DNA from 4 places in the Streptomyces sp. NPDC087310 genome. Region 1 is predicted to be linked to each of the others. Evidence: riboswitches for the same ligand, from Rfam matches in the RefSeq annotation. Region 1 holds a riboswitch; each other region holds the start of a gene.
The links. A riboswitch is a leader RNA that binds a small molecule or an ion and turns the genes downstream of it on or off. The one in region 1 is predicted to bind cyclic di-AMP.
Positions count from the first base shown of each region.

Region 2: another riboswitch for cyclic di-AMP. It lies ahead of ACIO3P_RS10545 (M23 family metallopeptidase); the one in region 1 lies ahead of ACIO3P_RS23730 (C40 family peptidase).
Region 3: another riboswitch for cyclic di-AMP. It lies ahead of ACIO3P_RS09430 (transglycosylase SLT domain-containing protein); the one in region 1 lies ahead of ACIO3P_RS23730 (C40 family peptidase).
Region 4: another riboswitch for cyclic di-AMP. It lies ahead of ACIO3P_RS16800 (C40 family peptidase); the one in region 1 lies ahead of ACIO3P_RS23730 (C40 family peptidase).

Region 1 covers NZ_JBIUYF010000006.1:181,542-188,600, forward strand. Annotated here, with positions in the region: gene ACIO3P_RS23700 (adenosylmethionine--8-amino-7-oxononanoate transaminase) at 1-585, opposite strand, end outside; gene bioB (biotin synthase BioB) at 578-1,768, opposite strand; gene ACIO3P_RS23710 (8-amino-7-oxononanoate synthase) at 1,983-3,251, shown strand; gene ACIO3P_RS23715 (DUF397 domain-containing protein) at 3,260-3,499, opposite strand; gene ACIO3P_RS23720 (helix-turn-helix domain-containing protein) at 3,508-4,365, opposite strand; gene ACIO3P_RS23725 (ATP-binding protein) at 4,626-5,069, shown strand; gene ACIO3P_RS23730 (C40 family peptidase) at 5,130-5,603, opposite strand; cyclic di-AMP (ydaO/yuaA leader) riboswitch at 5,607-5,803, opposite strand; gene ACIO3P_RS23735 (hypothetical protein) at 6,109-6,417, opposite strand; gene ACIO3P_RS23740 (ATP-dependent Clp protease proteolytic subunit) at 6,424-7,050, opposite strand.
Region 2 covers NZ_JBIUYF010000003.1:20,210-27,268, reverse strand. Annotated here, with positions in the region: gene ACIO3P_RS10575 (hypothetical protein) at 1-209, shown strand, start outside; gene ACIO3P_RS10570 (HAD family hydrolase) at 290-928, opposite strand; gene ACIO3P_RS10565 (hypothetical protein) at 994-1,149, shown strand; tRNA gene ACIO3P_RS10560 (tRNA-Met) at 1,261-1,334, shown strand; gene ACIO3P_RS10555 (MerR family transcriptional regulator) at 1,459-2,205, shown strand; gene ACIO3P_RS10550 (PP2C family protein-serine/threonine phosphatase) at 2,543-3,712, shown strand; cyclic di-AMP (ydaO/yuaA leader) riboswitch at 4,055-4,209, shown strand; gene ACIO3P_RS10545 (M23 family metallopeptidase) at 4,221-5,270, shown strand; gene ACIO3P_RS10540 (PrsW family intramembrane metalloprotease) at 5,311-6,654, opposite strand; gene trmB (tRNA (guanosine(46)-N7)-methyltransferase TrmB) at 6,716-7,059, opposite strand, start outside.
Region 3 covers NZ_JBIUYF010000002.1:843,933-850,991, forward strand. Annotated here, with positions in the region: gene ACIO3P_RS09410 (hypothetical protein) at 1-8, opposite strand, end outside; gene ACIO3P_RS09415 (RNA polymerase sigma factor) at 230-793, shown strand; gene ACIO3P_RS09420 (hypothetical protein) at 790-1,656, shown strand; gene ACIO3P_RS09425 (amino acid permease) at 1,820-3,223, shown strand; gene ACIO3P_RS09430 (transglycosylase SLT domain-containing protein) at 3,328-4,050, opposite strand; cyclic di-AMP (ydaO/yuaA leader) riboswitch at 4,055-4,218, opposite strand; gene ACIO3P_RS09435 (enolase C-terminal domain-like protein) at 4,695-6,023, opposite strand; gene ACIO3P_RS09440 (gluconate:H+ symporter) at 6,179-7,059, opposite strand, start outside.
Region 4 covers NZ_JBIUYF010000004.1:358,675-365,733, reverse strand. Annotated here, with positions in the region: gene pcrA (DNA helicase PcrA) at 1-1,184, opposite strand, end outside; cyclic di-AMP (ydaO/yuaA leader) riboswitch at 1,465-1,639, shown strand; gene ACIO3P_RS16800 (C40 family peptidase) at 1,638-2,945, shown strand; gene ACIO3P_RS16795 (hypothetical protein) at 3,144-3,497, opposite strand; gene ACIO3P_RS16790 (NlpC/P60 family protein) at 3,769-4,818, shown strand; gene ACIO3P_RS16785 (hypothetical protein) at 4,964-5,341, shown strand; gene ACIO3P_RS16780 (response regulator transcription factor) at 5,384-6,106, opposite strand; gene ACIO3P_RS16775 (PspC domain-containing protein) at 6,196-7,059, opposite strand, start outside.

The DNA.
Region 1 (7,059 bases):
GATCTGCCGGGGCAGCACCCCCGACCACAGCCCGTGCATCCCGCCGTCGGGGTCGCACACCGACATCGGCTGCCAGGTGTCGCCGTGGTAGCCGCCGCGCCAGGTCAGCAGCCGTTGTTTGGCCGGCCGCCCGGCCGAACGCCAGTACTGGAGGCACATCTTGACGGCGACCTCGACCGAGACGGAGCCCGAGTCCGCGAGGAAGACATGGCGCAGCGGCTCGGGCGTGATCTCGACCAGCCGGGCCGCGAGCCGGACGGCGGGCTCATGGGTGAGCCCGCCGAACATCACATGGCTCATCCGGTCGAGCTGGCCGCGCGCCGCCTCGTTGAGCACGGGGTGGTTGTAGCCGTGGATCGCCGACCACCAGGACGACATGCCGTCGACCAGCTCACGCCGGCCGTACGCGGCCTCGGCGAGCCGCAGCCGTACCCCGGAGGCCGACTCCACGACCAGCGGATCCGTACGGCCCGGCATCGGACCGTACGGGTGCCAGACATGGGCCCGGTCCAGGGCGAGCAGCGCGTCGGGCGTGAGCGGTCCGGCGGGGGAGGGCGGTCCGGCGGGGGAGGGCAGATCAGGCATTGGGCGCCAGGTCGGTGCCGGCGCCCCTGCGCCGTACGGAGACCAGGTCCGTACGGAGTCCCGACGGGGCCGGTGCCTTCGTCCCGCCGTCCGGCGCCGCGGCCGTGGCATCGCCCGCGGACTCCTCGGTCCCGCCGCAGGCGCCGCCGCCGTCACCGCCGCACGGCGTGCAGCCGCCGGTACGGTGCTCGGGCAGCGTCGTCGTGCCCGCGCCCTCCACCTCGAACCCCGCGTCCGCGATCATGTCCAGGTCCGCCTGGCCCGCCTGGCCCTCGCTGGTGAGGTAGTCGCCCAGGAAGATCGAGTTGACCAGGTGCAGCGCGAGCGGCTGAAGCGTCCGCAGATGCACCTCGCGCCCGCCCGCGAGCCTGACCTCCGCGTCCGGGCAGACGAACCGCGCCATCGCCAGGATCCGCAGACAGCGCTGCGGGGTGAGGTGCCACTCCCGTTCGAGCGGCGTCCCCTCCATCGGGATCAGGAAGTTGACCGGCACCGAGTCGGGGTCCAGCGCGCGCAGCGAGAAGACCACGTCGACCAGGTCCTCGTCGCTCTCCCCCATACCGGCGATCAGCCCGGAACAGGCCGACAGACCGGCCGCCTGCGCCTGCCGCACGGTGTCCACCCGGTCGGCGTAGGTGTGGGTGGTGGTGATGTCGCCGTAGGTCGCCTCGGACGTGTTGAGGTTGTGGTTGTACGCGTCGGCGCCCGCGGCGCGCAGCCGCTCGCCCTGGCCCGCCGAGAGCAGCCCGAGACAGGCGCACACCTCGACGTCCTCGTTCTGCTCCTTGATCGCCTCGATGGTCCGCGAGACCCGGTCGACGTCCCGGTCCGTCGGCCCCCGGCCGCTCGCGACCAGGCAGACCCGCTTGGCGCCGCCCGCGACCCCGGCGGCGGCGACCTTGGACGCCTCGTCGGGTTTGAGCCAGGTGTACTTGAGGATCTCCGCCTTCGAACCGAGCCGCTGGGAACAGTACGAGCAGTCCTCCGGGCACAGGCCGGACTTCAGGTTGATCAGATAGTTCAGCTTCACCCGCCGCCCGAACCATTGACGGCGCACCTTGCCGGCCGCCGCGACCACGTCGAGCAGCTCGTCGTCCGAGGTCGCCAGCACAGCGAGCGCTTCCTCACGGGTCGGCGACTCGCGCCGCAGGCCCTTTTCCACCAGCGTGTTCAGCAGATCCATGGTGCCGATCCTGACCTATCCGGGCGCGTCATGACCACGGAGGAATCCCACAACACCGCCCGAGCGAGGTGTGTGCATGACCACACTAAGAATGGGTTCGCGGGCGGTTAGGGTCTGTGAGCTGCCTACAAAAGGACACGGTGCGGGAAACGTCCCGGACGGGACACCGCCGCGGACGCCCGACGCCGACGCCGCCGACGCAAGGACGGGACCGATGGAGCAGAATCCCCCGGACCGGACCGCTCCCTCCGACCGGACCGCGCCCCCGGACGGGGCCGCCCCTTCGAACCGGACCGGTCCCGCCGACGGGGCCGCCCCCGCCGACCCCTTCGACTGGACCGACGGGGAGGCGCTGCGCCGCGAGCGCGCCGGCTTGGTCCGTACGCTCCGGCCGCGCCCCGCCGACTCCGCCCTGCTGGACCTGGCGAGCAACGACTACCTCGGCCTCACCCGGCACCCCGCCGTGACCGGCGCCGCCGCCGCGGCCGCCCGCCGCTGGGGCGCGGGCGCCACCGGCTCCCGGCTGGTCACCGGCTCCACCGCCCTGCACGCCGAACTCGAACGGGAGCTGGCCGAGTTCTGCGGCTTCGAGGCCGCGCTGGTCCTCTCGTCCGGTTACGCGGCCAACCTCGCCGCCCTCACCGCGCTCACCGCCCGCGACGGGATCCTCGTCTCCGACGCGGGCAACCACGCCTCGATCGTGGACGGGTGCCGGCTCTCCCGCGCCGAGACCGTCGTCGTACCGCACGCCGATCCCGAGGCCGTGGCGAAGGCGCTCGACGCGCACCCCGGGCGCCGGGCGCTGGTCGTGAGCGACGCCGTCTTCTCGGTGGACGGTGACGCCGCGCCACTGGCGGAGCTGGCCGCGGTCTGCCGGGGCCGGGGCGCTGCCCTGCTCGTCGACGACGCGCACGGCCTGGGGGTGCTCGGCGCGGGCGGCCGGGGCACCCTCGACGCGACGGGCCTCGCGGGCGCCCCGGGGGTGGTGGCGACCCTCACCCTCTCCAAGTCCCTGGGCAGCCAGGGCGGCGCCGTCCTGGGACCGGCCAGGGTGATCGACCATCTCGTCAACGCCGCGCGGACGTTCATCTTCGACACGGGGCTCGCGCCCGCGGCGGTGGGCGCCGCGCTGGAGAGCGTGCGGCTGCTGCGCCGCGAGCCCGAACGGGCCGAGCGGGCCCGGGAGGTCGCCCGTACGCTGCACCGGCTGCTGACCGGGGCGGGACTGACGGCGGTACGGCCCGACGCCGCCGTGGTCTCCGTACAGGCGCCGTCGCCTGAGGCGGCCGTGCGCTGGGCCGCCGACTGCCGGGCGGCGGGGCTGGCCGTGGGGTGTTTCCGGCCGCCTTCGGTACCGGACGGCATCTCCCGGATCAGGCTGACCGCCCGCGCCGACCTGACGGAGGACCAGATGGGCGCGGCGGTGCGTACGGTCGTGGCGCTCGCGCCCGGGGCCGGGTCCGCGGCCCCGGAAGCGGGCTGACGGCCCGTCTACGCGGCAGGGGCCCGCCCGTCCAGCGCCCGGACGAAGGAGGTCCACGCACCGGCGGAGAAGGCCAGGTGGGGGCGGGCGGCGTTCTTGGAGTCCCGTACGGCCAGCGCGCCCGCGTCGTTACGGGCGCACTCCACGCAGTTGTTGGCGCCGACGCTGTGACTGCTGCGCCGCCACCTCCGCGGGGGTGAAAGGGGTAAGGGAAGAGAGGTGAGGGGCCCTGCGAGGCAAGCGGACATGATGCTCCCTACGCGCCGTCATTGATCCCGGCGATGAGATCCAATGAATCCTGTGTCGAGAGGGCGTGTGCCTGCATCGCGTGGAAGGCGACGCGGTACGCCTCAAGGTCCTCTTTCCGTTGCAGATAGAGGCTATTCGTTAAATGGTCGAGAATGACTAAATCCAGATCGGTAATGTTCGAAAAAGAGAAGATGACGAAGGGGCCGGTGAGTCCCGCGTAGCCGCCCGCGGCGAACGGCAGCACCTGGAGACGGATCCGGGGGAGCCGGGCCAGCTCGGTCAGCCGCCGTAACTGATCCCGCATCACCCCGGGCCCGCCCACCTCCCTCCGTAACACGGCCTCGTCGACCACGGCGTGCAGACGCAGCGGCGCCGCCGCCCGCGTCAGCACCTCCTGGCGGGTGAGCCGCACGTCGACCAGCGAGTCCACCGTCCCGTCCGGCGTCCCCGTCAGCGCGGCCCTGGTCACGGCGCGGGCGTAGGCCGGGGTCTGGAGCAGTCCGGGCACCACCGAGGTCTCCAGCGTGTGCGCGGTGCTCGCCTGGGACTCCAGCGTGATGAAGTCCCGGTACGTGGGCGGGATCACCGCGCGGTACGCCGTCCACCACCCCGGCGCGCCGTCGGCCGTGCCCGCGAGGGCCCGCAGCAGCGAGCGCAGCCGCCGGTCCTCGATCCCCAGGGCGTCGAGGAGCGCCGCCAGGTCGCCGTCCCGCACCCCGCTCACGCCGGTCTCGATCCTGCTCACCTTCGACTGGTGCCAGCCGAGCAGCCGGGCCGTCTGGTCACTGGTGAGCCCCGCGCTCCGGCGCAGTCTGCGCAATTCGTCCCCGAGTCGCTGCCGACGTACCACCGGAATATGCCGCATGGCCGAATCACCTCTCCGCTTCCTTCTCCGTCGCACCGATACGACGCCAAGGCGGAGAAGTTATCTTTCCGGCGCCCAAATACGGTCTCGCGTTGCAGAGTTCACCGCTTTGAGCGACAGATATATGCAGATCTCGGTGGATCGGAGGTACGGATGGTGCGATCAGTGGCAGGCTGTCGCGCAGCACGGTTCCGAGGCCGTCCGCGCAGCCATCAGCTCTGCGCCGGAGTCCGGTCCGGCGGGAAAGGGACAGCGTCGCCATGGCCGACCACCAGGAAGCATCCATCACCCTGCCGAGCGAGCCCGCATCGGTGCCGACGGCCCGAAGATATGTCGCGGAGCTCCTCACCGACTGGGGGCTGCCGGGCGAGGCGGCCACGGCGGACACCGTCCGGCTGATCGTCTCCGAGCTGGCGACCAACGCCGTGCAGCACACCTTCGGCCAGTCGCCCACGTTCACCGTGGAGGTACGGCTCGACCGCGAGGAGCAGTTGCGCGTCGGGGTCACCGACAGCCATCCGCGCTGGCCCCAGCGGCTTCCGGCCGCCGTGCAGCAGGACAACGGCCGCGGGATGGTCATCATCCGCTCGCTGACGGCCGAGGCCGGCGGGCGGGTGTCGGTCATCCCGACGGACGAGGGCGGCAAGACCGTCTGGATCGCGCTGCCCTGGACGGTCCCGCTGACGCCGGCCACCCCTGCCTGAGGTCTTCCAGGGCATGGAGGGACTTCCATGCCTCCCTGGGGCGGGGCGGCCGGCGGGTGCTCACTTCACCCGGCCGTACCAGACCTTCTTGGACCAGATCCTCTCCAGCCGTACCAGCGAACCGGTCTTCGGCGAGTGCCAGATCTTTCCCTTGCCCGCGTAGATCCCGACGTGGTACACGCTCCTCCCGTAGTGGAAGAAGACCAGGTCACCCTTGCGCCGCGAGGACGAGGAGATGTGCCGCGTCTTGTTGTACTGGGCCTGTGCCGTTCGGGGGAGCTTCTTCCCCGCCTTCTTGAACGAATAGAGCGTCAGACCCGAGCAGTCGAAGCGGTGCGGGCCCGTCGCGCCGTACCGGTACGGGGACCCCTTCTTCGACGCCGCGACCTTCAGGGCCTTGACGCTGAGCGTGGCGGCCTCGGCCTCTGACGCCGCGCCAGGTGCCAGCATGGTGCCGGCGACCGCCGCGATCGTGAGGGCCGATACGGCCCCCGCCCGGGACAGCAAGGACGGGACATGTGTCTGCGCAGTCATGCGCAACCCTTCGTCAGCCGCCTGTGAAGGATGACCTGTCGGGTTCGGACTGGCGAAGTTGCCCGGCCGCGTGAACGGCTTCACCCCGAGGGACGACCACGACGGGCGTCGTCCCGTACTGCCTGGGTCCTCCACTCCTGCCGATCCACTCCTGTCGACCCGACATCCGGAACGGCGGCAGGACTCGGCGTCCGCCCGGACCGCCCCGCCGGGGGTGGCGGGGGCTTGTCGTCCCAGGGATCTTGACCCAGAAACCAGTGGATTTCCGAGTTGAAACGACGATATGTGAAGTTCCTCACCCTTGGTCCATGTGGGTGGCGAGGGGGTGTTCCGCTCCCGGCCGGCGCGGGCCGATGAGGGCCGTACCTGCGACGTAACGATCAAGCGCGCCGACACTCCGGTCGGTTCGCGCAACTCGTCTCGCCGAATCCGTCCAGTCAGTTCATACGCCGAATGTGCGAGTCCTTCTCATATGGGCGCGGCCATACGGGAAGGCGACGCCCCGTCAGGCCGGGTGCTCGGGCGGCACGGTGACCCGCGCGGCCCGCCGTTCCCCGTCGAGCGTCCGCAACGCCCTGGCCAGGGTCGCCGCGTACAGCTCGCTCTCGCCCCGCCGGTGCATGGCCGTCAGGGCGTCCCGCAGCCCGGCCACTTGAGCCGGCAGCGCCTGGGCCGCGCGCAGGGCGCCGTACGTGTCCGTCCCGCGCGCCGGGTTGATCCGGCCCAGCAGGTCCACGATCCGCAGATAGTGGTCGACGACCTCGCCCTCGGCCCGGGTGAGGGCGGGCAGCGGCGGCAGTTCGGGTGGCAGCACCGGCGCTCACCGCCCGCCGGCGGAGGTCTTGCGGTTCTGGACGACGTGGTCGATCAGTCCGTACGACCGCGCCCCCGGCGCGTCGAGGATCGTGTCCCGGTCGATGTCGCCGGCGATCCGCTCGGTGCTCCGTCCGGTGTGGCGTGCCAGCGTCGCGGTGACCAGCTCCCGCAGCCGCAGCAACTCCTGCGCGTGGATCATCAGATCGGACGGCTGTCCCCGCATCGGCTCCTCGGCGGCGGGCTGCCGGAGGACGATCCGGGCGCCGGGCAGCGCCAGCCGTTTGCCGGGCGCGCCCGCCGCCAGGAGGACGGCGGCGGTCGAGACGGCCTGGCCGAGACAGGTCGTGGCCACGTCGCAGGTGACGATCTGCATCGTGTCGTGGATCGCGGACATCGCGCTGATGGAGCCGCCAGGCGAGTTGATGTAGAGGCTGATGTCCTGGTCGGGCGCGGCGTACTCCAGGTGGATGAACTGCGCGATCACATCGTTCGCCGCGGTGTCGTCGACGGGCGTGCCCAGGAAGACGATCCGGTCCTCCAGGAGCCGGGAGTACGGGTCGAGGGTGCGGGTTCCGTTGCTCGTCCGCTCGGTGAACTCGGGCAGGACGTGGCGGGCCGAAGGGCGGTTCATGGCAGACCT
Region 2 (7,059 bases), on a different contig from region 1:
ATGCACCGATCGTCGTCCACCGGGCGTCCGGGACAGGCGGGCGGCGGGTCACGGTCCGCGGGCGGATCATGGGACTCGCCCATTCCGACGACCACCTGGTCGAATTCCTGCGGCTGGCCGGGCTGCCCGACGCCTGGGAGCTGCTCGACGACCCGAGCTGGGTGGAGTGGCAGGGCGGGCCCGCGCACGAGTACAGCGTGGTGGTGTGAGGGCCCGCCGCCCCGGCCGGGCAGGCCGACGGGCCCGCCGCCCGGCCCGCCGCCCGGCCGACGGGCCCCTCTACAAATGATCAGTCCGCGACGAGCGCGGCGAGCTGCGTCAGGCCGTCGATCCGCCAGTCCGCCGCCTTGACCACGGCCGGGTCGTCCGCCCACAGGTACCCCCACGGCCCGCGCCGCAGATGAGCCGTGCGCAGGCCCGCCTCCTTCGCGGGGAACAGGTCGTACGCCGGGTGGTCGCCCACGTACACCGTCCTGTCGGGCGCCGCCCCCGCCGCCTCGCTCACCCGCGCGAAGAACTCCGGGGACGGCTTGGCGACGCCCCACTCGCCCGAGGTCGCGACGAGATCCGCCGGCAGGTCCAGGCCGCGCAGCAGCTCGCCGGCCCTGGCGGTCTGGTTGCCCGCCAGGACGACCCGGACGCCGAGCTTCCTGAGGCCCGCGAGGGCCGGCCGTACGTCGGGATAGAGGTCGGACTCGTCGAGGTGCTGGCCGCGCCCCGCGGCCTCCCTGGCGCGGTACGCCTCGGCGACGTCCATACCGGGTCTGATGAGGCGCAGCGCCTCGGTGTCGTCCTTGTCCTGGACGGTGGCGGCGCCGACGAGCGCGGAGATGGTGTGGCGCGGGATGCCGAGCCAGTCGGCCCAGGAGGCCCAGTGGCGGTCGTCGCGCACGAGGGTCTCGCCTACGTCGAACACGATGCTTTCGATCACCGGTCCCAGCGTAGGGGGATACGCTCCGCCGATTGTCAGTGGCTGGCCGTAGCCTTGCTCCTATGTTCGCTTCTTCTTCCACCCCGAAGTCCGCGTCCCCGTCCCCCGTCAGATCCGCCGCTGTGGTGAACGCGGAGATCCGCGCGCTGTGGGCGCGTGCGGGCAGCGCGCTGTCGTCGGCCGAGCAGGAGCGCTACCAGCGGCTGCTGGTGGAGTGAGCCGCCGCCGTACGGGCCGATGTCGTGGAGGCCGCGTAGCGCCCTTCCGGAGGCCCCGCCGGGTAAGTGGTCATGACCGTGCTCCGGATGGCGTAGAGTTGCATTCAACGGCGCGGGGTGGAGCAGCTCGGTAGCTCGCTGGGCTCATAACCCAGAGGTCGCAGGTTCAAATCCTGTCCCCGCTACTGGAAGAAAACGAAGGCCCGGATTCCTTGAGGAATCCGGGCCTTCGTCGTGTTCCGGTCCAAGACTCCGGCCCCGACGTCGGGGCTTGACCTTTACGTAACGTCAACTTCTACCGTGAACGTCATGGAGTGGTCGATCCAGGACATCGCGAAAAAAGCCGGTACGACGAGCCGTACGCTCCGGCACTACGGCGAACTGGGGCTGCTGGAGCCCAGCAGGACCGGTGCCAACGGCTACCGGTACTACGGCCAGGACGCCCTGGTCCGGCTCCAGCGGATCCTGCTGCTGCGGGAGCTGGGGCTCGGGCTGCCGGACATCGCCCGGGTACTCGACGGCCGGCAGGACACGGCCGCCGCCCTGCGGGGCCATCTGGGGCTGCTGGAGCAGGAGCGCGAGCGCATCGGACGGCTGATCGCGTCCGTGCGGACCACTCTCCACAAGACCGAGAACGGAGAGGAACTCATGGCGGAAGAAGTGTTGGACGGCTTCGCGCACACGCGGTACGAGCAGGAGGTCACCGAGCGGTGGGGCCGCCCCGCCTACGAGAAGAGCGACCGCTGGTGGCGCTCGCTGAGCGAGGGGGAGCGCCGGGCGTTCGTCGAGCAGCACGAGTCGATCGCCCGCGACTGGGGGCGTACGGCGGCGGCCGGGCACGGCGCGTCGAGCGACGAGGCGCAGGCGATCGCCCGGCGTCACTGCGACTGGCTGTCGGTGACCATGGAGCCCACCAGGTCCTATGTCATCGGGGTGACGGCCATGTACGTCGATGATCCACGTTTCACCGCGACGTATGACCAGTACGGTGAAGGTACGGCTGTGCTCGTGCGGGACGCCATGAAGGTGTACGCCGAGCGCCACCTGACCGACTGAGCGTTTCCACATCGGTTCTCCGTGGTCCAGTACCGGTCTCCTGTCGGCAGTACCGGTCTCCTGATCGGTGGTACCGGTTCTCCGTAGCCCAGTCGGCCGACGGCGGGTCGCTGCCCGGCGCGGCAGCGGCCAGCCTGGGTGGAGCGCGGTACCGTCCGCAGCCGTCGGCGGATCGGGCAGGAGACGACTGGTGGGGAAGCTCAGGAAGATCGGAGAACGCCTCGGCGGCAGGACCAGGCAGGACGCCGACGGCGCCGGGTTCTGGGGTGCCGACGGTGCGGGTTTCTGGGCCACCGGTACGAACGGGCGCGACCACCGGCGCGACCCCGCCAGGGACCTGGGACAGGCCGGGGACCGGGCGCCGTACGGACAGCGCGGACCGTACGGGTACGGGCGGCGCCTCGCCGGGCGCCGGTTCGTCCGGTTCCTGCCCGCGCTGGTGATCATCGGCGGGGTGATCCTGGACCTGGCGACCCCGACGCGGGTGACCTCCTCGCCGCTCTTCGCCGCCGCCCCGCTGATCGCGGCGCCGTTCTACCCGCTCTTCGGCACCCTGCTGGTGGCCCTGGCCTCGCTCGCCGCCGAGGTGGCGCTGCGCGCCCATACGGGCACGCTGACCACGGTGGTGTCGATCAGCGAGCTGCTGACGGTGCTGGTCGTCTCCGCCCTCGCGCTCTACATCAACGGGGTCGTCAGACGCAGCGGCGAACGGCTGGCCTCCGCCCGCATCATCGCGGAGACCGCCCAGCGCGCCGTGCTGCCCAGACCCGCGGAGCGGATCGGGGGGCTGCGGATCGCGGCGCGGTACGAGGCGGCGCAGGAGGGCGCTTTCATCGGCGGGGACCTCTTCGCCGTACAGGACACGCCGTACGGGGTGCGGCTGGTGGTCGGTGACGTACGGGGGAAGGGGCTGGAGGCGGTCGAGGCGGTCGCCGTGATCATCGGGTCGTTCCGGGAGGCGGCGGAGCAGGAGAGTTCGCTGGAGGGGGTCGCGCAGCGGCTGGAGCGCTCGCTCCTGCGCGAGGGGACGCGGCGGGACGGGCTCGATGTCTTCGAGGGGTTCACCACGGCCGTACTGGCGGAGATCCCGCACGGCGAGGGCGTCGTACGGCTCGTCAACCGGGGGCATCCCGAGCCGCTGCTGATGTGCCACGACGGAGCTGTACGGATGCTGGCGCCGCGCGACCCCGCGCTGCCGCTCGGCATGAGCGAGCTGGGCGCGTGGCCGGACCGGGCGGAGCAGTCCGCGTACCCCGACGGCGCGACGCTGCTCTTCTACACGGACGGGCTCACCGAGGCGCGCGACGACCAGGGGGTCTTCTACGTCCCGCGCGAGCGGCTGAACGGGCGGATCTTCCAGGGGCCCGACGAGATGCTCCAGGCGCTGATCGACGACGTACGGCTGCACACGGGCGGCGGCAGCCAGGACGACATGGCGCTGCTGGCGGTCAGCCGGCCCACGGAGGGGGAGCCGGAGCGGCGCAGGACGATGCCGATCGTGCCGTGACGCGAGTCCATGAGGCGAGTCCGTGAGGCTCCCCGCGTCGGCCTCCGTCGGCCCCCGTGACGCGAGTCCGTGAGGGAAGTGTGAGGGGGCGTCACCACCGGCGGTCACGAACCGTGATCGGTACGTACCCCTCCGCACAACAAATGACATACCGTCAAGTATGTGCGGTGGACGGATATGCCCCGGGCGTCGATCAACTCGCCCTGATGCGCGTTCTTGTGTCCCGGTACGTCCGATGCGAAGTCGTTAACGATCACCGGGAACAGCTTGGAATAACGCCCTGGTCTCTATTAACGTTCGATAACGCAGCGCGGTCGTCCCAGCCGTCGTCAGAGATGGCACCGTGCGCGCGCGCCGAATCCCGCGAGGGAACCGGGGAACCACCCATTGGGGTGAATCGGGAGTTACTTGCCGCTTTGCGTGGCAGGGGACACCCGTAGGAGACCTTCCTGCTCCGAACCCGTCAGCTAACCCGGTAGGCGAGAAGGAAGGAAAGGAGCACGCCTCAGTGGCGTCCAACCAGTCTGCCCCCACGGCGACCTTCGAACCCCACTCCTTCGGCAGCGGCGGTGAGAACGAGGCGCCCGGCACCTGGGGGGAGTGGAACCCCACCGAGGAGTCCGTCCGTCCCGTACGCGGCAAGCACCGCGTCGCCAGACAGCGCAACGGACTCGCCCGCAGCTCCACCGTCCTCGGCGTCGGCGTCATCGCCGCTGTCGGCGCGGGCGGCATCGCCACCGCGCAGGACAAGCCCGCTGTCTCCATATCCCTGCCCGATGCCATCGCGGACAACCTTCCGGACGCCAAGTCCCTGCCGGGGATGGCCTATCTCGGCTCGGACGACTCGGACTCCGAGTCCGACGTGCTGGCCCGTGAGCCGCTGACCACCGCCGGGCTGACGATCTCGGACACCGAACAGGGCGCCACCGACGCCGGCGAGGCGCTGCGCGCCCGCATCCTCCAGCAGGCCGAGCGGCAGCAGACCGAGGCCGACGCCACGCAGAAGGCGGCGGTGCAGGACGCGGCGGCCGAGAAGGCCGCGGCCCAGGCCAAGGCGCGCCAGACCGACGCCGAGAAGAAGATCGAGGCGGCCAAGAAGAAGGCCGAGGCGGAGGCCAAGGCCAAGGCCGAGAAGGAACGTCTCGCCAAGCTGGCGGCCAGCTACTCCCTCCCCACCTCCTCGTACACCCTCACCTCCTCCTTCGGGCAGTCCGGCTCCCTCTGGTCCTCCGGCTACCACACCGGCCTGGACTTCGCGGCGCCCACGGGCACCCCGATCAAGGCCGTGCACAGCGGCACCGTCAAGTCGGCCGGCTGGTCGGGCTCGTACGGCTACCGCACGGTCCTGGAGCTGGATGACGGCACGGAGGTCTGGTACGCGCACCAGTCCTCGCTCTCCGTCAGCGCCGGGCAGAAGGTCTCCACCGGTGAGGTCATCGGCCGTGTCGGCGCGACCGGCAACGTGACCGGGCCGCACCTCCACCTGGAGGTCCACACCTCCGGCGGTGCGGGCATCGACCCGATGGCCTGGCTGAACGGCAAGGGCATCAACCCCTGAGCCCCGCCCCGTCCGCCCTGGCCCCCGCCCTCGCGGGGGATCAGTACTGCCGGTACGGGTTGTAGCCGTCGTAGTCGATGTACGGCGGCGGTACCCGCACCCGGCCCGTGGCCCGCGCCGCATAGGTCAGCGCGGGCCCCGCTATCTCCTTGCGCTCCCACAGGTGGTGCAGCAGCTCCTGCTCGCGCTCCACGAAGTCCGGGCCGACCGGGTCCCGCCCGGCCCGGTGGCGCAGGAACGCCAGGGCCGTCGCGAACGCCTCGTACTCCCCCACCACCCGCGCCGCCGCGCGCCCGTGGCTGCGGCTCGCGAACCCCCGCGCCATGGTGCGCGCCCGCATCGAGGAGAGCGCGAGGGGCGCGGCCGGGGCCAGCCAGCCCGCGGCGGCGTACGCGGGCAGCTCGGCCGCGAGGGTCCGCAGCTCGCGCTGGCGGCTCCAGATCGCCAGCCAGGTCAGCAGCCCGAAGACCGGCACCATGAACGCCCCGTACACGGCGTAGAAGCCGAAGGGCCCGAACAGCGACGCCGACCCGTTCCACAGGGCGTGCATGCCCATCGCGAGGACCAGCCCGAGCAGCGGGAAGACCACCCGGCGGACCTTCTGGCGCCGGGCCGCCACCGCCGCCAGGCCGAAGCCGATGCCCGTCGCCGCCGTGAAGAGCGGGTGCGCGAACGGCGACATCACGACGCGTACGAAGAAGGTCGCCGCCGTGACCGAGTTCAGCCCGGAGTGCCCCTGGCTCTGGTCCTCGCCGAAGGCGTTGCCCAGATAGAGGATGTTCTCCGTGAACGCGAAGCCGGTGGCGCTGAAGCCCGCGATCACCACGCCGTCGACCAGCCCCGTGAAGCTCCTCCGGCGGAAGAGGAAGATCAGCAGGATCGCCGTGGCCTTCGCGCTCTCCTCGACGACCGGCGCTATCACCGTGGCACCCAGGGACTCCGCGCCGGCCGGGTCCGCGGTGGCGGTGGCTATCCACTCCGTCGCGAAGGAGTTCGCGATGATCGCGACGAGCGCCGCGGCGAAGGCGCCCCAGGCGAAGGCGAACAGCAGATTCGTCCACGGGCCCGGCTCGACCCGGTCCAGCCAGCGGAAGGCCGCGGCCAGCAGCGGTACGGGCAGAACGGCGAGCCCGAGGCCCACCAGGAAGCCCTGGGGCCCGGTCTGCTCCCGGACGAGCGCGAGGATCACCAGTGCGCAGAGCGCGAGCACCGTGATCAACGCCCCGGCCCTGACCGCCCTGTTGCGCCAGAACGCGCGCGTCGGCCGGTAGCGCCTGCGGGCAGGCTCGGGCACGGCGCTCCACAGGTCGCCGAGCTGCTCCTGCTGCTCGTAGACGGGGATGGCCGGATGCGGGTCGAGGCGCTGCGGGGACGGTTCTGACACCCCATGACCCTAACGAGGAGCACTGACACCCGGCGATCACCCCGGGTGATCCCGGGGGACCCTAACCGTTGTCGGTACGGCGGAACAGCAGGTCGTGCACCGCGTGCCCCTTGTCGAGCCCCTGGCCCTCGAACCGGGTCAGCGGCCGGAAGGCGGGCCGTGGCGCGTAGCCGCCGTCCGGTGCCGTGTTGCCGAAGTCCGGATGGGCCGTCAGCTCGGCGAGCATCTGCTCGGCGTACGGCTCCCAGTCGGTCGCGCAGTGCAGTACGGCCCCGGGCTTCAGCCGGGCCGCGGCCAGGTCCAGGAACTCCGGCTGGATCAGCCGGCGCTTGTGGTGCCGCTTCTTGGGCCAGGGGTCCGGGAAGTAGACGCGTACTCCGTCGAGCGACGCGGCGGGCAGCATCT
Region 3 (7,059 bases), on a different contig from region 1:
GCCGTCACCCTGCCACCGCGTTCGGACCTGTCGTGCCGCTCGTCCCGCGACCCGTGGTGGTTAACCACCGCATGACCGCATTGCCCGGCTGTTGGCGTCCTACGGAGCTGTTCATGTCCTGGTCATGTCCGGTGCCCGGCCGCCCCTCACCGGAACGGGCGAGATGAGACCTGGGTCACACCCATGAGGGGTCGGTGAGGACGTGGGGCCGCCCGGACACAGGACGGACATGAGCGACGAAGAGCCTTTCGCCGCTGCCTATCGCGCGCACTACTGGGCGGTCAGCCGCTTCGTTGCCCGGCGACTGGGCGGCCAGAGAGCCGACGTGGAGGAGATCGTCGCCGACGCCTTCGTGGTGGCCTGGCGACGCCGCCACGAACTGCCGGCCGAACCACTGCCCTGGCTGTACGGAGTGGCCCGGTACTGCCTGGCCAACGCCGTGCGCGGCGCGGGCCGTCACCGGCGGCTCCTCCAGCGGATCGGCCACCACACGGTGGCGCACCGCGCGCACGTCGTGGACAGCCCGGCCGCCGGAACACCGGGCGACTGGGTGCACGAGGCGCTGGCCCAGCTTCCGGAGGCGGACCAGGAGGTTCTGCGGCTCACCGCCTGGGAGGGGCTGGAGGCGCGCGACATCGCGATAGTCGTCGGCTGCAGCACCCACGCGGCGACGATGCGCGTCCACCGGGCGCGCCGGCGGCTGCGCGAGCGCATCGACGCGCTGCCCGTGCACCGGGCCGTTCCCGCCGCGACCACCACCGTTCCCGACGCCGCGGAGAGGCAGCGCCCATGACCGACGAGATCGACCTGCTGCGGGCCGCCGACCCGGCGCCCGCCGACGAGGGGCCCTGGCGGGACCGCCCGCTGTCCGCCGAGGCGGAGCGGCGGCTGAACCGGCTGCTGCGCGAGGGCCGGGCGCGGTGCCGGCGGCGTACCGCGTGGGGTCTCGCGACGGCGGCGACCGCGACGATCGTGGTGCTGGCCGTGCTGGCCGTGCTGTTCGGCGGGGCGGCCACGAAGGGCGCGGTGGCCGGGCCCTCCCCGCTGACGGTGGACACCGGCGCGCCCGCCGTCCCGCTGGCCGAGCTGGCCGAGCGGGCCCGCCGGGCGGCGGCGGACCGTACGGCCGCGCCCCTCCCGGGAACGGACGTCCGGACCTGGAGCATGGGGCCGCGGGACGACGGCCGCGCCGCCCCGGTCACCGTGGCCGAGGAGCGGACCACGCGGCTCGCGGGGAACGCGCCGGACACGTCGTACCCCGGGAGCCCGCCGCACACCGTGACCGGGCTGCGCGCCTATCTGCTGCGCGGCGCGGGCCTGCCGGACCCTCCGGGCCTTCCGGCGCTGCTGGGCGCCGTCTCCGCCTACCTCAAGGCGTGGACCCCCGGCCCCCGGGAGACCGCCGCGCTCGTCGGCGTCCTGGCCGCCGAGCCCGGCCTGCGCCCCGCGGGAACGGTCACCGACCGGCTGGGCAGAACGGGCCTGGCGTATGTGTACGACTCCCCCGCGGACCGGGGGGAGCCCCTGCGGCGCATGGTGATCCTGGAACCGCGCGACGGCCGGGTGCTCGGCATCGAGATCACGTACACCCGGGACCTCGCCCGCCACCGGGTCCCGGCGGGCTCCGTGATGTCGTACGAGGCGTGGCTGGACTGAGCGGGACCTCCGCGGGTACGAGGCGGTCGCCAGGCGGCAGGCGTCCGGCCTCCGGAGTCCGGCCTCCGGAATCGTTTTGCCTGGACGGGGGCCGTCCGGAGAGACTGCCAGGGCCGCACCGTCTCCGTCCCCACCAGCCCGGAAAGCAGTCTGAACCCACCCCATGCACGACCGACTCCCCCCTCCTCCCCCGGCCACGCGGGCCGCGTCCCCGTCCGGCGAACCACTGGCCGGCGGGCTCAAGCAGCGCCACCTCACCATGCTCGGGCTCGGCGGTGTCATCGGCGCCGGGCTCTTCGTCGGCTCCGGCGCCGGGATCGCGCTGGCCGGTCCCGGGATCGTCGTCTCGTATCTGATCGCGGGCGTGCTCGCGATGTGCGTGATGCGGATGCTGGGCGAGATGTCGACCGCGATGCCCGCGTCGGGCTCGTTCTCCGTGCACGCCGAGCGCGCGCTCGGCCGGTGGGCGGGGTTCAGCGTCGGCTGGCTGTACTGGTTCCTGCTGGTCGTCGTGCTCGCCGTGGAGGCGACGGGCGCGGCGCAGATCGCGAACGGCTGGCTGCCCTCCGTACCGCAGTGGGCCTGGGTCCTGGTCTTCATGGTGGTCTTCACCGGCGCGAACCTCGCGGCCGTGAAGAACTTCGGCGAGTTCGAGTTCTACTTCGCGGCCCTGAAGGTCTTCGCGATCGTCGCGTTCCTGGTTCTGGGGCTGCTCGCGATCTTCGGCGTCCTGCCCGACACCGGCCCGGCCGGTCTCGCCAACCTCACCGGACAGGGCGGCTTCCTCCCGAACGGATGGCAGGGCGTCACCTCCGGGGTGCTCGCCGTGATCTTCGCCTTCGGCGGTCTGGAGGTCGTCACGATCGCGGCGGCCGAGTCCGACGACCCGGTGCGCTCGGTGGCCCGCGCGGTGCGCAGCGCGGTCTTCCGGATCCTGTTCTTCTACGTCGGCTCGATGGCGGTCATCGTGACCGTGCTGCCCTGGACGGCGCAGAAGGCGGGGCTCAGCCCGTACGTCACCGTCCTCGACGCGATCGGTATCCCGTCGGCCGGACAGATCATGAACATCGTGGTCTTCGTGGCACTGCTCTCGGCGCTCAACGCCAACCTCTACGGCTCGTCCCGGATGGTCTTCTCGCTGGCCGAACGGGGCGAGGCGCCGAAGGCCCTGCTGAAGGTGGGCGGCGCGGGTGTGCCGCGGCGGGCGGTGCTGGCGTCGGTGGCGTTCGGGTTCGTCTCCGTACTGCTCAATCTGAAGTGGCCCGACACGGTCTTCCTGTACATGCTCAACGCGGTCGGCGCGGTGCTGCTCTTCGTCTGGGCGATGATCGCCGTGTCGCAGCTCCTGCTGCGCCCGCGCATCGAGCGGGAGGCACCGGAGCGCCTGGTCCTGAGGATGTGGCTCTTCCCTGGCCTGACCTGGGCGACGCTCGCCGCGATCGCGACGGTGTTCGTCCTGATGCTCACCGATGACGCGGCCCGCCCGCAGCTCCTGTGGTCCCTGGGCGCGACGGCGCTCGTGCTCGCGGTGGCGGGGGTACGGGAGCTGCGCGCGCGACGCGTGTGACACGGGTGCCGCGTGGGGTACGGGAACCGGCCCCGGCCCCGCCGTCGTAGGACGGCGGGGCCGGGGCCGGTGTGCGGGGCGCGCGAGGGCGACGCCGGTCCGGTCTAGTAGGGACCGTTCACGTTGTCGATCGAGCCGTACCGGTCGGCGGCGTAGTTGCACGCGGCCGTGATGTTGGCGACCGGGTCGTAGCTGTCCGTCGACGTACCGGGCACGTGGTACGCCTGGAACGTCGGGGCGATGACCTGGAGCAGGCCCTTGGACGGAACGCCGTTCTGGGCGTTGATGTCCCAGTTGTTGATGGCGTTCGGGTCGCCCCCGGACTCACGGATGATGTTGCGGTGGATGCCCTCGTACGTGCCGGGGATCCCGTGCTGGGCCATGACGTCGAGCGACTCGCGGATCCAGCCGTCCAGGTTGTCGCTGTACGTCTTCGCGGCGGCCTGGGTGACGGAGCCGTTCGTACCGGACTTCGTGCTCGCCTTGGTGGCCGTCTTCTCGGCGGTGGCCGGGGCCGTCCCCTTGAGGGTCAGCTTCAGGCCGGGGCGTACGTGCGACGGGTCGGCGCCGACGGCGCTCCGGTTGTCCTCGTACAGCTTCTTCCAGCCGCCGCTGACCGAGTGCGCGTGCGCGATCTTGGACAGGGAGTCGCCGGAGACCACGACGTAGGTGGTGGCCTTCGCCGGGGCGGCGGGGGCCTCCGCCGCCTGGGCGGTGGCCGCGGACACCAGCGGGATCGCGAGGGCGGCGCCCCCGGTGCCCACCGCGACGAGGCGACGGGCGATGGAGCCAGCTCTGGAACGGCGGTGCTTGGCGTTTCTGGGCACGACGAATTCCTCTCCGTCGCCTGCGAGGTGAGCTGTCGGGTTCGGGCTGGAGATGCCCGGCCGTACGACGGTGCGTACGGCTTCACCCCGAGCCGGTCCGGAATTCCGGACCGGCGACTTACCTGGGTCCCCCGCTCCTGCCTTCTGACGGATAGGTGTGTGGGATTCCGGACGGCGGCAGGATTTGGCGGTCCATCCGGATGGACGTGAACGTAAGCGAGAAATCAGGGCCGCACAAGTTCCGCAAAGGCGGCGCAATCGCCTTTCCGGAGAGGTTCCGGGAACTCAACTTTCCTCCCCTGTGAGAGAAAGCGCCCACCTCGCCCCGCCCGCCCGTCGCCGGGGGTATGACGCAGGTCACGAACGTAACGGAATTATCGGACAGGCAAAAGGCGTTAGAGGTGTCAAGGCACATTAATCATGCCTATATCCGCCTAACGGTCAATTCCGACAAAGACCCATCATTGGGTCGCGCCGAGTTGCCGTCGGGCTGCCGTCGGGTTGCGGGATCCGGCACGCCTCCACCCGACGCCCCGACAACTGCGGACAGTCCGCGGGAATTGACCGGGGGCGCCACCGAATTCTCCGTGCCGTTCATTCTTCTGACGGCATGTCGATTCACGCGTCCCTTCCGGCGGGCCGGGTCACCGCACCAGGCAGGGGCGCTTGCCGTCGAACTCCCAGTCCTTCACCAGAAAGCGCATCGCTGCGGCGTCGTCCCGCCCGGAGAGTTTCTTCTCCCGATACAGCTCATGGGCCGCGAGCAGCCGGTCCATGTCGACCTCGACGCCGAGACCCGGGGTGTCGTCGACGGCGATCTCGCCGGCGGTGATCCGCGGGGGCTCCACGGTCAGCCGCTCCATGCCCTCCTGCCAGATCCAGTGGGTGTCCAGGGCGTTGTACTCCCCCGGGGCGGCGGCCCCGCACTGGGCCATCATCGCCAGCGAGATGTCGAAGTGGTTGTTGGAGTGGCAGCCCCATGTCAGGCCCGCCGCACGGCAGAGCTCGGCCACCCGCACCGACCCCCGCATGGTCCAGAAGTGCGGGTCCGCGAGCGGGATGGAGACCGACTGCAACGCCATCGCGTGGATGAGCTGACGCCAGTCCGTCGCGACCATGTTGGTCGCGGTGGGCAGACCGGTGGCCCGGCGGAACTCCGCCAGGATCTCCCGGCCGGAGAAGCCGTCCTCGGCCCCGCACGGATCCTCGGCGTACGCGAGCGTGCCGACCAGGGGCCGGCAGAGTTCGACGGCTTCCCGCAGCGACCAGGCCCCGTTGGGGTCGAGGGTGATCCGCGCCTCGGGGAAGCGTTCCTTCAGCGCCCGTACGGCCTTGACCTCCTCCGCGCCGGGCAGGACACCGCCCTTGAGCTTGAAGTCCCGGAAGCCGTACCGTGCGTAGGTCGCCTCGGCCTGCCGGACGATCGACTCCGGGGTCAGCGCCTCCTCACGGCGCAGGCGGTACCACTCCACGTCCGCGCCGGGTTCCCTGACGTACTCCAGATCCGTCCTGCCGGGGTCGCCGACGTAGAAGAGGTACCCGAGGAAACGTACCGAGTCACGCTGCTTGCCGTCCCCGAGCAGGGCCGCCACCGGCACCTCCAGATGCTGCCCCAGCAGGTCGAGCAGCGCCGACTCCACCGCCGTCACGGCGTGCACCGTGGTGCGCAGGTCGAAGGTCTGCTCGCCGCGCCCCGCCTCGTCCCGGCCGCCGAACCGCTCCCCGAGGGCGCGCAGCACCCGCTTGTGGTCGCCCACCCGCGCGCCGACGACCAGGGGCTCCGCCTCGCGCAGCGTCCGGGTGATGCGCTCACCGCCCGGCACTTCACCCACGCCGGTCCGGCCCTGCGAGTCCTGGACGACCAGGACGTTGCGGGTGAAGTACGGGGCGTGCGCGCCGGAGAGGTTGAGCGCCATGGAGTCACGGCCTGCCACCGGATACACGGAGAAGCCGGTGACGACGGGCTGGCTCATGGGAGGAGTCCTTCCAGGATCGGTGACCGGGAGGTGACCGAGGAGGGTGACCGGGGGTGTGCCGGTGGGGTGACCGGGGGTGCCGGTGGGGCCGTACGCCCGGAGAAGGCCGTACGCCCCGGAGAAGGCCGTACGGCCCGGGGACGGTGGGGAGTTCACAGATTGAGGACGTCCAGGGCGCGTTCCATGAGGAGTACACCGCCCAGGCCGAGGACGGAGAGCACGGTCGTATAGGTGGTACGTGTCTTGATCGCCTCGACGACCGACAGGTTGAAGTACTCCTTGAACATCCAGAAGCCCGGGTCGTTGACGTGCGAGAAGGCGACCGAGCCGCAGGAGACGGCCAGCACCATGATCTCGGGCGGGACCCCGCTGTCCGCGAGCAGCGGCAGCACCACGCCGGACGCCGTGACGACGGCGACCGTCGCCGACCCCAGGGCCACCCGGAGGATCACGGCGACGAGCCAGGCGAGGACGACCGGTGAGACGGACCAGCCGTCGGTGACGTCCTTGATGTAGTCCGAGATCCCGCCGTCGACGAGGACCTGCTTGAAGGCACCGCCGGCCCCGATCACCAGCAGGATCATCGCCATCGCCTGCGCCGCTCCCCGGCACGAGGCGCTGACCTCCGCGAGGTCCCGGCCGATCCGCGGCCCGAACGCCCAGATCGCGACAACCAGCGTCAGCAGCAGGGCGATCGGCGCGGATCCGATGAAGGCGACGAAGTGGGTGACCGGGGTGTCCGCCGAGGTGGCCATGTCGGTGACGGCGGCGCCCGCGATGAGCACGACGGGCAGCAGGGCGACCGCCAGCGACCAGGCCGTGCCCGGCATCTCCTCGTCCTCGAAGACCCGTTCGCTCACCAGGCCCTTGGGTACGGAGGGGTTCATGGCCCGGATGAACGCGAGCCGCGGCCACACCAGAGCGATGAGGGCGCCGATGGGGACGGCGATGAACAGGCCGTAGAACAGGGTCAGTCCGACGGAGGCGTGGAAGGCCGAGGCCACCGCGGTCGGTCCCGGGTGCGGCGGCAGGA
Region 4 (7,059 bases), on a different contig from region 1:
TCCGTGTCCGCGACGTAGCCGGTGATCTGGGCGCCGGCGCCGGCCTTGGTCCACAGGTTCTTCGGGCGGCGGCTCTCGTTGCGCTCGATGACCGCGTTGGCGGCGCTGAGGATCGTCTGGGTGGAGCGGTAGTTCTGCTCCAGCAGGATCGTCGTCGCGTCCGGGTAGTCCTCCTCGAACTGGAGGATGTTGCGGATGGTGGCGCCGCGGAAGGCGTAGATCGACTGGTCGGCGTCGCCGACGACGCACAGCTCGGCCGGGTCCTCGCCCTCGCCGGAGGGGCCCACCAGCTCGCGTACGAGGGTGTACTGCGCGTGGTTCGTGTCCTGGTACTCGTCCACCAGGACGTGCCGGAAGCGGCGCCGGTAGTGCTCGGCGACGTCGGGGAACGCCTGGAGCAGGTGGACGGTGGTCATGATGATGTCGTCGAAGTCCAGGGCATTGGCCTCGCGCAGCCGCGCCTGGTACATCCGGTACGCCTCGGCGAGCGTTTTCTCGAAGCCGTCGACGGCCTGCCCCGCGAAGGTCTCCTCGTCGATCAGCTCGTTCTTCAGATTGGAGATCTTGGCGCTGAAGGACTTCGGCGGATAGCGCTTGGGGTCGAGATCCAGATCGCGGCAGACCAGCGCCATCAGCCGCTTCGAGTCGGCGGCGTCGTAGATCGAGAACGACGAGGTGAACCCGAGCCGCTTCGACTCGCGCCGCAGGATCCGCACGCAGGCGCTGTGGAAGGTCAGCACCCACATCGCCTGGGCGCGGGGGCCGACGAGCTGCCCGACGCGCTCCTTCATCTCGCCCGCGGCCTTGTTGGTGAAGGTGATCGCCAGTATCTGGCCGGGGTGGACGCTGCGGGTGCCGAGCAGATGCGCGATCCGGTGGGTCAGCACCCGGGTCTTGCCGGATCCGGCCCCGGCGACGATGAGCAGCGGCGATCCCGTGTGCACGACGGCCGCGCTCTGCTCCTCGTTCAGCCCTTCGAGGAGCGCGGCGGGGTCGATGACCGTACGGGGAGCGCCGTCGCGGTGGTACGGATCCCGGGCCGGGGGCACGTCGTAAGCGCCCTGGAACAGGTCGTCGGGCACCTGCTCCGGGGCGTGCTCGTCCTGGTCCTCGGGCGGCGGGGGGTGCTCGTCACCGGAGGGCTGGAGGTCGGCCAGGAAACTGTCGTCAAAGAGGCTGCTCATCGCTTAACGAGTCTAGGCCGCCGCACTGACAGTCGGCGCCGGACCGGGAAAGCCGGCCGGGGAAGTCGGCCCGGTGAGCCGTACCGGCGCGCCGGACGGTCCCGACTCACATACGCAGCGTAACGCTATACCCCGCATTGGGGCTCCTTGCACTCCACACGAGGAAATGGTCACAGAAATGTATCGGGCATATCGGCCATCCACCTTCACATCAGCGCCACATCTTGGCTAGCGTGCTCGATCAGGCAGCCCGTACCTCTGACGGCGATCCGCGCCGAGCGGGCGGCCCACGCCGAATCCGGGCTTTCCGCAAGGAAGTTCGGAACCGGGGACCCACTCTGCACGACCGGGGTGAATCGGGCCGTACGTTCGCCGTACGTTCAAGGCCCGTAGGGCAGCCTTCCGTTCCGCCCGAACCCGACAGCTAACCCGGTAGGCGGTCCACGGAAGGAGATGCCGAACTTGGCGTCGCATCGCAAGTCGCGCAGCCGTAGCGGAGAACACGTCAGCTCCCCCGCGGTCGGAGTGACGACGGCCGCCATCGCCTCGGTCACGCTGCTGTCGACGCAAAGCGCGGACGCCGCGCCCGCGGAACCCAAACCGTCCGTCGAAGAGGTGCAGAAGAAGGTCGACGCCCTGTACCGCCAGGCCGGTGGGGAGACGCAGACCTTCACCAAGGCCACCAAGGCGAAGGAGACGACGGCCAAGCAGAAGCGCGCGGTCGACCGGGTCATCGACGGCGTCGCCAGGAGCATCGACGGTGTCGCCAAGAGTGCGGACAAGCTGAACGAGGCCCGCCGTACGCTCGGTTCCTCCGTGGCCGCGCAGTCCAGGGAAGGCGCGGGCACCCCCGCGGCCGCCGTGCTGTTCGCGGACACCCCGCAGGCGCGCGTCGCGCCGGAGGGGACGACGGACCGGCTGACCGGCCGTCAGCAGGGCGCCGTCACCGCCTACCCGGCGCGGCCGACCGAGCCGCCGAAGGTACCGGGCCCGGCGGTCACGCGCCCGGAGTCGCCGGACGAGTCGCCGGAGTACCTGCGGACCAGTAAGGAGAGCATCCAGAGGAAGCTCGCCGAGGCCCGCTCGCTGCTGGCGCGGCTCACCGCTGAGGAGCAGGCGCGGCTGGCCGCCCTGGAGCGCAAGAGGGAAGAAGAGACCCGGCGCGCGGCGGAGGCGCAGGCCAAGGCGGAGGCCCGCGACAAGGCGGAGGCCGAAGCGGAGGCGGAGCGCCGGCGCGAGGCGGAACAGACTCAGGCCCAGGCCCGTCCCCGGTCGCACGCCCGGCCCTCGTCGGCCGACACGGACGCGGGCGCGAACACGATCGCGAACACGATCGCGGGCACGGACGCGGGCACGGCCGTCGGCACCGGTGCGGAGGCCGGGACGGGCGGCGACACCGCCGGTACGTACGCGGCCAAGGCGGCGAAGGTGCTCACCTTCGCCGACGCCCAGATCGGCAAGCCGTACGTCTGGGGCGCCTCGGGGCCGAGTTCGTACGACTCCTCGGGCCTGACCCAGGCGGCGTGGCGGGCGGCGGGCGTCGAACTGCCGCGCTCCACCGGCGAGCAGGTGAACGCCGGCACGCGCGTCGTCACCGATGACCTGCTCCCCGGCGACCTGGTCTTCTTCTACGACGACGCCAGCCACGCCGGCATCTACATCGGCGACGGCATGATGGTCCACGCGCCCAAGCCGGGCGCGAACGTGCGCGAGGAATCGATCTACTACATGCCGATCTACGGCAGCGTCCGCCCTGCGTGACCCTCTAGTGGCCCTCTGAGCCCGCCGGCCCTCCAGCCCGCTATAACCGGCCGGTGGCCTTCAGTGGTCCTCAGGGGCCCCTGGGCCCCCGTGAGGCGGCCGTCTCCGGCCCCGGCTTTCCGTGTCACCGGCGTCACCGGTGGTGTCCGCGCCTCGGCGCTCACCGCCGGTCGTCAGGTCCGCGCGGGAAGCCGGGGGTCAGGTCCAGAGCGTGGCGATGAGGATGTTGGCCACGGTCAGCCCGCCCACCGCGCCGAACAGCGGCTTCTCGGCGGCCTCGTCGTCCCGCTTCACGTACACGATGCCCAGGATCACGACCAGGACGGCCAGCTTGACGCCGATCTTGATGTTGTTGAGCGGCTGGTCGTCGGCCTGGTTGAGGCCCACCAGCACCATCCCCGTGATCAGCATCGTCAGCGCGCCGTGCAGCATCGGTGGGGTGAAGCGCGCCGCGCCGGCGCTCATCGCCTTCGTCTGGGTCAGAAAACCGCCGAGCAGGGCGGCTATGCCGATGATGTGCAGGGCGACGAAGACATTGATGAGTACGTCCATGCCGGGAGCGTAGCCGGGCCCTTATCACCCCGGTTCGGTGAGGTGCGGCTTACTTCCGCGATCGGTCGGGACCGTCCGGAAGGGCGCACTCCGTACAGACGATCGTGATCACGAAACGCCCCGGAACCTTCACCTCCCGCCAATACCCGCCATGCCGAGGCCATGTCGTGACCTGCGCCCTAACCTCTCGCGTACGGCCCCCTCCCCGGGCCGTACCGCGCGGCCGTACCGCACGGAATCGACGGAACCGAAGGAAACGGACCCCGCCCCCGTGGCAGCGCACCGGAACCACCGAAAACCCAGACAGCGCCCGTTCTCCCGGCAGGCCGGCCGCACCGCTGCGACGCTCGCGCTCGCCGGTGCGGCGACCGCCACAGCGGCGGGACCCGCGCACACCGAGCCCCGGCTCACCCCCGCGCAGATCAAGGCCGAGGTCGACGTGTTGTACACGCAGGCGGAGACCGCCACCGAGCAGTACAACGGCGCGAAGGCCAAGGCCGACGAGGCCCGCGCCTCGCTCGACGCGCTGCGCGACGAGGCCACGCGCAGGACGGACCGGCTCAACACCTCGCGCGGCGAACTCGGCTCGATCGCCACCGCGCAGTACCGCAGCGGCGGCCTCGACCCCGCCGTGCAGCTCGCCCTCAGCTCCCGGCCCGAGGACTACCTGGAGCGGGCCGGTCTCGCCGAGCGGGCGGGCAGTCGGCAGGCCGCCGCCGTCTCCGGGATCCGCAGGGATCTGTCGCGGATCGCCGGACTGCGCTCCCGGGCGGACACCCAGCTCGCTGATCTCACGGCCCGCCGAGCCGAGCTGGCCCGGCACAAGTCCACCATCCAGGGGAAGATCGCCTCCGCCCGGCGGCTCCTGGACGGGCTCACCGCCGAGCAGCGCGGCCAGTACCAGGGGCAGGACGGCGGGTACGCGGAGCGCGCGGACCGGGGGACGCCACGCGGTGCGGTACGGGCGCCGAACGCGCGGGCCGAGGCCGCCGTCGCCTTCGCGTACGGGGCGATCGGCAAGCCGTACGTCTGGGGCGCGACCGGCCCCGGCTCCTTCGACTGCTCGGGGCTGACGCAGGCCGCCTGGCGCGCCGCCGGGGTTGCCCTGCCCCGTACCACCTACACGCAGGTCAACACGGGCCGGCGCGTGGCGCGCTCCGAACTGGCCCCCGGTGACCTGGTGTTCTTCTACTCCGGCATCAGCCATGTCGGGATCTATGTGGGCGGCGGGCAGATGATCCACGCGCCACGGCCGGGTACGGCGGTCCGGCTCGCGTCGGTCGACGAGATGCCGTTCACGGGCGCCGCGCGCCCCGCCTGACGCCCCGGGGTGCCCTGGCGTCGCACCCCGGTCTCCGGACCGCTGTCTCCGACGGCCCATGCCGGGGTGCCCCGTCCCCTTCTCCGGTTCACGATGAGCAGCAGTAGGCCATCGGCCGGTAAAAGTGGACAGGAAAGGGGCGGTCGTGAGCCGAGCCACCGCTGTCAGTGCGACGTTCCTCGTCGTCGGCGCGCTGTTCGTCCTGGCGCCCGTGGGCGTCACCCCGAAGGGCTGCGGGGATCTGTCCGGCGGCCGGCTCTGCGTCGAGGGGCCGATCGGCGGCGCGGGCCCGTTCACCACCCGGTACGTGCGTACCGGGGTCGGGCCCGAGATCCCCGTACGCCTCGGGTACCAGCGCAAGGACGCCCGGATCACGGCCTTCCCCGGCTGGTTCGGCACCCGGCTCACCCGGCACGGCCGCGCCGAGCTGACCGGCGTCATCGACACCCGCCCCGGTGAGTGCATCCGCGGCGTACTGGACCATCAGGGGCGGCTGTACGTCACCCGCTGGCACTGCTCGTGAGCTGCGGGCGGGCGGGCCGGGCGGTCTGGGGCCGACGGCCTGTCAGACCAGTCGGCGGGCCGTCGCCCAGCGGGTCAGTTCGTGCCGGTTGGAGAGCTGGAGCTTGCGCAGGACCGCCGAGACATGGGACTCCACGGTCTTCACCGAGATGAAGAGCTGCTTGGCGATCTCCTTGTAGGCGTACCCGCGCGCGATGAGCCGGAGCACCTCGCGCTCGCGCTGGGTGAGCCGGTCCATGTCCTCGTCCACCGGGGGCGCGTCCGTCGACGCGAAGGCGTCCAGGACGAAGCCGGCCAGCCGGGGCGAGAAGACCGCGTCGCCCTCCTGGACCCGGAAGATCGAGTTGACCAGGTCCGTGCCGGTGATCGTCTTGGTGACATAGCCGCGGGCGCCGCCCCGGATCACGCCGATGACATCCTCGGCCGCGTCCGAGACCGACAGGGCCAGGAAGCGCACCGGATTCTCGGACGCCGCCATCATGGGGGCGCTGCGGCGCAGCACCTCGACCCCGCCGCCGCCCGGCAGATGGACGTCGAGCAGGACGACCTCGGGGCGGGTCGCGGTGATCACGGTGACCGCCTGGTCGACGTCGGCCGCCTCGCCGACGACCTCGACGCCCGTCTCCTCCGTACGGCCGATCTCGGCCTGGACGCCCGTACGGAACATCCGGTGGTCGTCGACGAGCACGACGCGGACGCGGCGGCCGTCCCCCGCCGGGTCACCGCTCGCCGCGGGAGTGGATTCGGCGTGTACGCCCTCGCTCATGGTCTGTGCCCCTCGCCCTTGTCGCTCCGTCGCCGTCTGCGCGGCTCTCGTACCGTACGGTCCCCTCCCGGCGACCGGTCCATCCGCGGTCAGTCGACGCGCTCCATCTCCAGCTCGACCTCCGTGCCGCCGTCGGGCACCGCGCGCAGCCGGGCCGTGCCTCCGTTGCGCTGCATGCGGCCGATGATCGACTCGCGGACGCCCATCCGGTCGTCCGGCACGGCGTCCAGGTCGAACCCGGGGCCGCGGTCGCGTACGGAGAGGAAGACCGTACGCCCGTCGACCTCCGCGAACACCTGCACGGCGCCGCCCTCGCCACCGTACTTGGCGGCGTTGACCATCGCCTCGCGCGCGGCCTGCATCTGTGCGGACAGCTTCTCGTCGAGCGGGCAGTCGCCGACGACCACGACTTCGATCGGCACTCCGTGGTAGTCCTCCACCTCGGCCGCCGTCCGCTTCACCGCGTCGGCGAGCGTGGTGGGCTCGTCCTCCTCGTCCTTGCCCGTGCCCTCCGGCTTGTAGAGCCAGGCGCGCAGCTCGCGCTCCTGGGCGCGGGCGAGCCTGCGGACCTCGCCCCCGTCGTCCGCGTTGCGCTGGATGAGGGTCAGGGTGTGGAGGACGGAGTCGTGGACATGTGCGGCGACCTCGGCACGCTCCTGCGCACGGATCCGCATCAGGCGTTCCTCGGAGAGGTCCTGGGTCATCCGGACGAGCCAGGGCCCGGCGAGCAGCGCGACCCCGGCGACGACGGCGATCGCGCCCGTCAGCACACTGCCGAACTGGGCCGCCGCGCCGCGGACCACCATGAAGACGGCGAGGCCGAGGCCGACCAGGGCGACGCCGGAGAGGCCGCGGGCGAGCTGGAGTATGCGGCGGCGGCGGCCGACCTCGGTCCAGCGGGCGCGGCGCGCGTTGTCCGCCTGCCGCCAGACGAGGACGACGCCGATGCCGAT